2 linked regions of the Parazoarcus communis genome follow. The protein of the gene in region 1 binds, or shares a complex with, the protein of each later gene. Links are inferred from orthologs where the notes say so. Each region holds a gene or a part of one and is shown on either strand. Other genes may lie near its edges.

Region 1 (3,954 bases):
GTCGGTCAGGTCGCGGCCGAGGTGCGGGCATACCGCGCTCCCGAACCCTACAAGGGCAAGGGCGTCCGTTATTCGGACGAAGTGGTTGTGCTCAAGGAAACCAAGAAGAAGTAAGGCGGTTCGTCATGAACAGAAAAGAAACTCGTCTTCGCCGTGCGCGTAAAACTCGCGCCAAGCTTGCGGAGCTCAAGGCGGTGCGCCTCACCGTGTTCCGTTCCAATGCGCACATGTATGCCCAGGTGATTTCCGGCTGCGGCTCCCGCGTTCTCGCGGCTGCTTCCACCGTCGAACCTGCGGTTCGTGCCGAGCTTGCCAATGGCGGCAACAAACAAGCAGCTGCAGTGGTCGGCAAGTTGATTGCCGAGCGCGCCAAGGCTGCCGGGGTCGAGACGGTTGCGTTTGACCGCTCGGGCTTCCTCTATCACGGCCGCGTCAAGACGTTGGCTGAGGCTGCCCGTGAAGGCGGCCTTAAGTTCTAAGCGAGGATTCGAATGGCTAAGCAGCAAACCAAGCGCCCGCAAGCCTCCGAGGAGCGCGACGACGGCATGCGTGAAAAGATGGTCGCGATCAATCGCGTTACCAAGGTTGTGAAGGGTGGCCGTATTCTCGGCTTCGCTGCACTGACCGTGGTGGGCGATGGCGATGGCGGCATCGGTATGGGTAAGGGCAAGTCCCGCGAAGTGCCGGTAGCAGTTCAGAAGGCGATGGACGAAGCCCGTCGCAAGCTGGCTAAGGTGTCGCTCAAGAACGGTACGCTTCAGCATACCGTTATCGGTAAGCACGGCGCCGCCTCGGTGCTCATGCAGCCGGCTCCCGGCGGTACCGGCATCATTGCCGGTGGTCCGATGCGCGCTGTGTTTGAGGTGATGGGCGTTACCGACATCATCTGCAAGTGCATCGGTTCGACCAACCCGTACAACGTGGTCCGTGCCACGATCAACGGGCTGATGGCGATCAACACCCCGTCGGAGATTGCGGCCAAGCGCGGCAAGACCGTCGAAGAGATTCTGGGGTAAGCGATGACCGACAAGAAAATCAAGGTCACGCTTGTGAAAAGCGTGATCGGAACCAAGCAATCACACCGTGCGACGGTTCGTGGTCTGGGCCTTCGTCGCCTGAACCACTGCGTCGAGTTGATCGATACGCCGGAAGTTCGCGGCATGATCAACAAGGTGTCCTATCTGGTTAAGTACGAGGCTTGATATGCGCCTGAATACGATTAAACCGGGCGCTGGCTCGAAGTCTGCCGCCAAGCGCGTAGGTCGTGGTATCGGTAGCGGCCTGGGCAAGACCTGCGGCCGCGGACACAAGGGACAGAAGTCCCGTGCCGGCGGTTTCCACAAGGTTGGCTTCGAGGGCGGTCAGATGCCCCTGCAGCGCCGCCTGCCGAAGCGTGGCTTTGTCTCGCTGACGCGTGCTCGCAACGCAGAAGTCCGCCTGTCCGAACTGGCAGCACTGCCGGTCGACGAAGTGGATCTGTTGGTATTGATGCAGGCTGGTATCGTTCCTGCTGACTCGCTTTCGGCAAAGGTTGTTCTGTCGGGTGAAATCAGCAAGAAAGTGATCCTTCGGGGCGTTGGTGCAACTCGTGGCGCTCGCGCTGCCATCGAGGCTGCCGGCGGTTCCGTCTCGGCTGAGTAAGCAAAGGTACGATTGTGGCCAAACCAGCTGCCGCGGTAGGGAATCCCGGGCGTTTTGGCGATCTCAAGAACCGACTGCTGTTTTTGCTCGGTGCCTTGATTGTTTATCGCCTTGGCGCTCACATTCCCGTTCCCGGAATCGATCCCGAACGGCTTGCGGAGTTGTTCCAGTCGCAAGCCGGCGGAATCCTTGGGGTCTTCAACCTTTTTTCTGGCGGGGCGCTGTCGCGCTTCACGATCTTCGCGCTGGGGATCATGCCTTACATTTCCGCATCCATCATCATGCAGTTGATGACGGTTGCAGTGCCTCAGTTCGAGGCGCTGAAGAAGGAAGGTGAGGCAGGCCGGCGCAAGATCACCCAGTACACGCGTTACGGTACCCTGGTGCTGGCTTTAGCGCAGTCCCTCGGGATTGCAATGGCGCTCGAAGGGCAAGCCGGGCTGGTGCTCGATCCGGGAATGACATTCCGGCTGGTGAGCGTAGCGACTCTGGTCACGGGAACGATGTTCCTGATGTGGCTGGGTGAGCAGATCACTGAGCGTGGCATTGGCAACGGCATTTCCATCATCATCTTTGCCGGTATTGCTGCAGGTTTGCCAAGCGCGATTGGCGGGTTGTTCGAGCTGGTTCGCACCGGCGCGATGCATCCCTTCACTGCGTTGCTGATTTGTGTGCTGGTAGTGGTGGTGACAGGGTTTGTAGTCTTTGTCGAACGAGGACAACGAAAGATCCTGGTGAATTACGCAAAGCGTCAGGTTGGCAACAAGGTGTACGGTGGGCAGAGCTCCCATCTTCCCCTGAAGCTGAACATGTCGGGTGTGATTCCACCGATTTTCGCCTCGAGTATCATCCTGTTCCCGGCTACGCTGGGGCAGTGGTTCGGTGCGTCAGAGGGCATGACGTGGTTGCGTGACATTTCATCTACGCTCGCTCCCGGGCAGCCGATCTATGTCATGTTGTACGCAGTTGCGATCGTGTTTTTCTGCTTTTTCTATACGGCTCTGGTGTTCAACGCCCGCGAAACTGCAGATAACCTGAAGAAGAGCGGTGCTTTTGTCCCTGGAATTCGTCCGGGCGATCAGACGGCGCGCTATATCGACAAGATTCTGATGCGTCTTACGTTGGCCGGTGCGGTGTATATCACGCTGGTCTGCCTGTTGCCGGAGTTTCTGATCCTGAAGTGGAACGTACCGTTCTATTTCGGCGGGACCTCGCTGCTGATCATCGTGGTTGTAACGATGGACTTCATGGCTCAGGTTCAGGCGTACGTCATGTCGCACCAGTACGAAAGCCTGTTGAAAAAGGCGAACTTCAAGGGAGCAGGTCTTCCGATGAGGTGATCGCCGGTGACGGCGATTGGTGTGACCAAGATTCCGGTTGGGCCGCAGTGCCCTCCGGTATGGCGGCCAGAGTCAAGCTCGAATGCGACCCCAGGTTGCGCGAGCGCATCTTCGGAAGCAGCAGGCTCGATTGCCTGCTGTCTTTCGCAAGAACAGGTAGCGGTCCAGCTGACGCCGAATGACCCGGCCAAAGGGTCGGATCGTGTTCCGGACCATGTAGAAGATATTAGAAACAGGAGCAAAGCATGAGAGTTCAGGCTTCAGTAAAGAGGATCTGCCGCAATTGCAAGATCATCCGTCGCAAGGGTGTGGTGCGCGTTATCTGCACCGATCCGCGACACAAGCAGCGCCAGGGTTGATCTTGTCAGTCCTAGGTATTAAAATTTAATGTTTAGCGTTTTGGGGTAAACGAATGGCCCGTATTGCTGGGGTAAACATTCCCAACCACAAGCATGCCGAGATCGCGCTGACCGCTGTCTATGGGATCGGCCGTTCGCGTGCTCAGAAGATTTGCGATGCTGCTGCTATTGCCCGCAACGTTAAGGTCAAAGACCTTACCGAGTCGGACATGGAGAAGCTGCGCGATGAAGTGGCTCGGTTTGTGGTAGAAGGCGACCTGCGTCGCGAAGTCACCATGAACATCAAGCGTCTGATGGACCTGGGTTGCTACCGTGGTGTCCGTCACCGTCGTGGTTTGCCGTGTCGCGGTCAGCGCACCAAGACCAATGCTCGTACCCGCAAGGGCCCGCGCAAGTCGATCGCTGGCAAGAAGTGATAGGATTTAATTATGGCTAAGACTGCAACAAAGGTCCGTAAGAAGATCAAGAAGAACGTCGCTGAAGGTATCGTGCACGTTCACGCGAGCTTCAACAACACGATCATTACGATCACCGACCGTCAAGGCAATGCTCTTTCGTGGGCAACCTCCGGCGGCGCTGGCTTCAAGGGTTCGCGCAAGAGCACGCCGTTTGCT
Region 2 (3,932 bases), 1.6 Mb from region 1 along the record:
TGATGGACGAGTACCGCGTGCTCAATGCCGAAGGGCTGCGCTACGCCGACGAGTTCGTCAAGCACAAGGTCCTCGACGCCATTGGCGACCTCTATTTGTGTGGTCATCCGCTGCTGGCGGCCTATTCGGCGCACAAGGCCGGGCATGCACTGAACAACCAGGTGCTGCGCGTTCTGCTCGAAGACGCGTCGGCGTGGGAAATCGTGACCTTCGAAAAAGTGGCCGCAGCACCCGCGGCGGTCGTGCATCAGTTTGCCGATGCCGCGCTGGTGAGCTGAGTCGCCGCGATGCTTGTGCTGCGCATCGTCGGTTTGCTGCTGGTGCTCGGGATCGCCGGCTCCATCCTGCTGTGGCTGCTTACCGGCAATCGCCGCTATCGGCAGTGGGCATGGAAGATCTTTCGTGCCGGCCTGGTCGTGCTCTTCGTCTTTCTGTCCCTGTTTGCCCTCGAGCGCCTTCTGGCGCCGATGATCTGACGCTGTCAGCTTTCCCTGCTGAGGCGCGCAAGCCGTTCGAGCGCATCGCGCAGCGGTGAGTCTTCGGGCAGCGTCGCAGCAAATTCCCGCAACTGAGTCTTGGCCGCCGGCGACACCGTGCGCACGGTCGGTGCGCGTTGCACGACGGTCTCCTCGGGTGTGGATACCTTGATCCTGATCGACTGCAGCGGGTAGCCCGCGTGCAGGAAGTGATCCATCAGGGAAGGGGTCATCTGCTTGAGTCGCACTGCGAGGGCGCTGCCGCGGGTGGCAATCACCAGCACGTCATCCTTCAGATTGACCACGCTGCAGGCTTTTGCGAACTGGGCGGGCAGGCCGCCGTCGAGGACGGTCTGCAAGCGGCGCAGCCGGGCTGCATGGTCCTGCAGGCGGGCAAGTGCGTTGCCGGCGCCAAGGTAGCGTTGCAGGAGCTTGCTCATGAGTTTTGGGTCGCTTAATGAGGGAGAAATATGGGAGGACAGTCCGACATGATAAACTCGCCGCTTTGCCGAATCGACGTCGACCCCATCTCATGTTCTCCGGCCTTCTCAAGAAATTATTCGGTACACGTAACGACCGTCTGATCCGCCAGTATTCGCAGACCGTTCGTCGGATCAATGCTCTGGAGCCCGAGATCTCGGCGCTTTCGGACGAAGCACTCAAAGGCAAGACTGCCGAGTTCAGGCAGCGCGTTGCAAACGGCGAAACGCTCGACGCACTGCTTCCCGAGGCTTTCGCCGTGGTGCGCGAAGCGGGCAAGCGGGTGCACGGCATGCGCCACTTCGACGTGCAGCTCATTGGCGGCATGGTGCTGCACGACGGCAGGATTGCCGAAATGCGTACCGGCGAGGGCAAGACTCTGGTCGCCACGCTGCCGGCCTACCTGAATGCGCTCGCCGACAAGGGCGTGCACGTCATCACCGTCAACGATTACCTGGCCAGCCGCGACGCCGACTGGATGGGCCGGATCTTCGGTTTCCTCGGGCTGACCACTGGCTGCAACCTGTCGCGCATGTCGCACCAGGAAAAGCAGGCGGCCTATGCGTCCGATATTACCTACGGCACCAATAACGAATTCGGGTTCGACTACCTGCGCGACAACATGGTGTACAACACCGGCGAACGTGTTCAGCGCAAACTGAACTTCGCCATTGTCGACGAAGTGGACTCCATCCTCATCGACGAAGCGCGCACGCCGCTGATCATCTCCGGCCAGGCCGAAGATCACACCGAGCTGTACCTGAAGATGAACCAGGTTGCGCCGCTGCTGAAAAAGCAGGAAGGCGAAGGCGACGATGTGACCGTGCCGGGCGACTACACGGTCGACCTCAAGGCCCATCAGGTGCTGTTGACCGAGCAGGGGCACGAGACGGCCGAGCAGCTGCTGGTGCGCACGGGCCTGCTTCCGGAAGGCAGCGGCCTCTATGAGCCGGGCAACATCCTGCTGGTGCACCATCTCTACGCCTCGCTGCGTGCCCACGCGCTGTATCACAAGGATCAGCACTACGTCGTCCAGAACGGCGAAGTGGTCATCGTCGACGAGTTCACCGGGCGCCTGATGGCGGGCCGGCGCTGGTCCGACGGTCTGCACCAGGCCGTCGAGGCTAAGGAAGGCGCGCGCATCCAGGCCGAGAACCAGACCCTGGCCTCGATCACCTTCCAGAACTACTTCCGCATGTACGGCAAGCTCGCCGGCATGACGGGTACGGCCGACACCGAAGCCTTCGAATTCCACTCCATCTACGGTCTCGAGACGGTCGTCATTCCGACCAATCGCCCGGCCGCACGGCGCGACGAGAACGACAAGGTTTATCGCACCGCCAAGGAAAAGTGGGATGCGGTGATCGCCGATATCGAAGGCTGCGTCACTCGCGGGCAACCGGTGCTGGTGGGTACGACCTCGATCGAGACCAACGAGTACCTGTCCGGCCTGCTGAACAAGGCCAAGATTGCGCATCAGCTGCTCAATGCCAAGCAGCACGACAGCGAAGCCCAGATCGTCGCTCAGGCCGGCCGTCCCGGTGTGGTGACGATTGCCACCAACATGGCCGGTCGCGGTACCGACATCGTGCTGGGTGGCAATATCGAGAAGCCGGTGTCCTTGCTGCGTGAAGACGAGAGCATTCCGGAAAGCGAGAAGGAGGGCCGCATCGCCACCTTGCGTGCGGAGTGGCAGAAGGTGCATGAGCAGGTCTGTGCCGCGGGCGGTCTTCACATCATCGGTACCGAGCGCCACGAGTCGCGTCGTATCGACAATCAGCTGCGCGGCCGTTCGGGCCGTCAGGGCGACCCGGGTTCGAGCCGTTTCTACCTCTCGCTTGAAGATCCGCTGATGAAGATCTTCGCCGGCGAGCGCCTGAACGCGATCATGGTCCGCCTGAAGATGCCTGAAGGCGAGGCCATCGAGCATGCGATGGTCACCCGCTCGCTGGAGTCTGCGCAGCGCAAGGTCGAGCAGCGCAACTTCGATATCCGCAAGCAGCTGCTCGAGTACGACGACGTCTCCAACGATCAGCGCAAGGTGATCTACCAGCAGCGCAACGAGCTGCTCGAGAGCGAGAGCATCTCCGACACGATCACCGCGATGCGCCAGGGCGTTGTGCATGACACCTTCCGCCTCTACGTGCCGCTGGACACCGTGGAAGAGCAGTGGGACGTGCCCGCACTGGAGCAGGCACTCGCGGCCGACTTCCAGCTCAAGCTGGACGTGGCAGAGTGGATCAAGGCCGAGCCGAGCCTGGACGACGATGCGATTCAGAAGCGCATTCTCGAAGCGGCTGAAGCCGCCTATGCCGCCAAGACCGCGACGGTCGATCCGGTGGCGTGGCAGCAGTTCGAGCGCAATGTGATGCTGCAAAGCCTCGATACCCACTGGCGGGAGCACCTTGCGGCGCTGGATCACCTGCGTCAGGGCATCCATCTGCGCGGTTACGCACAGAAGAACCCCAAGCAGGAATACAAGCGCGAAGCGTTCGAGCTGTTCGAGACCCTGCTCGATGCGGTCCGTGCCGATGTCAGCAAGCTGCTGATGACGGTGCAGATTCGTACCGAATCGCAGCTCGATGAGGCCGAACCGCAGTCAGACGTCGAGAACGTGCAGTATCACCACGCCGATTACGACGAGGCACTGGGCAAGGCCGCTGCGGGCGGCGATGCCGCGCAGCCGGCCACGGCCGGGCCCAAGGTCGGGCGCAACGATGCATGCCCCTGCGGATCGGGCAAGAAGTACAAACACTGTCACGGCAAGCTGAGCTGAGCCGGTCCAGGAGAACACCATGGCTGTAAATCTGACGACTCCGAACCCGGCTGAGCTGAACGCTGTCGCCGGCGTGCGTCTGGGTGTTGCCGAAGCGGGTATCCGCAAGGCCAACCGGCGCGACCTGACCGTGATCGAACTTGCACCGGGCAGCCGTGTTGCAGGCGTGTTCACGCTGAACCGTTTCTGCGCAGCGCCGG

Evidence for each region. Proteins that work in one complex are often made in the same cells at the same time.
Region 2: the proteins of secY (region 1) and secA are in contact, whole or in part, in a crystal structure (PDB 3DIN), measured with the Thermotoga maritima proteins. The link is inferred for Parazoarcus communis from one-to-one orthologs. Residues at the interface, in WP_004081795.1 of Thermotoga maritima: Glu108, Gly109, Glu110, Glu111, Ala236, Glu237, Arg238, Arg239, Ile240, Thr241, Ile242, Gln243, Tyr244, Ala245, Arg246, Arg247, Val248, Thr249, Gly250, Arg251, Arg252, Val253, Tyr254, Gly256, Ala257, Ser258, Thr259, Tyr260, Leu261, Pro262; in WP_004082002.1 of Thermotoga maritima: Glu261, Ala262, Arg263, Lys300, Ala301, Arg302, Thr303, Ile304, Ile305, Leu323, Tyr324, Asp325, Pro326, Val329, Ser330, Tyr333, Ile336, Lys340, Phe345, Val349, Glu363, Phe364, Tyr374, Ser375, Gly376, Gly377, Glu393, Ile395, Thr482, Ser483.

What each region holds. Positions count from the first base shown.
Region 1 is NZ_CP022188.1:632,066-636,019, reverse strand. The notes cover bases 826-3,818. They hold secY (preprotein translocase subunit SecY), read left to right. Parts: upstream 826-1,655; coding sequence 1,656-2,981; downstream 2,982-3,818. Other genes in these bases: rpsK (30S ribosomal protein S11), read left to right, coding at 3,769-3,818; rpsM (30S ribosomal protein S13), read left to right, coding at 3,394-3,756; rpmJ (50S ribosomal protein L36), read left to right, coding at 3,227-3,340; rplO (50S ribosomal protein L15), read left to right, coding at 1,204-1,641; rpmD (50S ribosomal protein L30), read left to right, coding at 1,020-1,202. Also shown: rplF (50S ribosomal protein L6), read left to right, coding at 1-114; rplR (50S ribosomal protein L18), read left to right, coding at 126-479; more of rpsE, read left to right, coding at 492-825; more of rpsK, read left to right, coding at 3,819-3,954. UniProt on the Escherichia coli protein: The central subunit of the protein translocation channel SecYEG. Consists of two halves formed by TMs 1-5 and 6-10.
Region 2 is NZ_CP022188.1:2,217,565-2,221,496, forward strand. The notes cover bases 681-3,932. They hold secA (preprotein translocase subunit SecA), read left to right. Parts: upstream 681-1,008; coding sequence 1,009-3,732; downstream 3,733-3,932. Other genes in these bases: CEW87_RS10160 (DciA family protein), read right to left, coding at 681-916; argJ (bifunctional glutamate N-acetyltransferase/amino-acid acetyltransferase ArgJ), read left to right, coding at 3,752-3,932. In the rest of the region: lpxC (UDP-3-O-acyl-N-acetylglucosamine deacetylase), read left to right, coding at 1-278; CEW87_RS10155 (hypothetical protein), read left to right, coding at 288-476; more of CEW87_RS10160, read right to left, coding at 482-680. UniProt on the Escherichia coli protein: Required for protein export, interacts with the SecYEG preprotein conducting channel.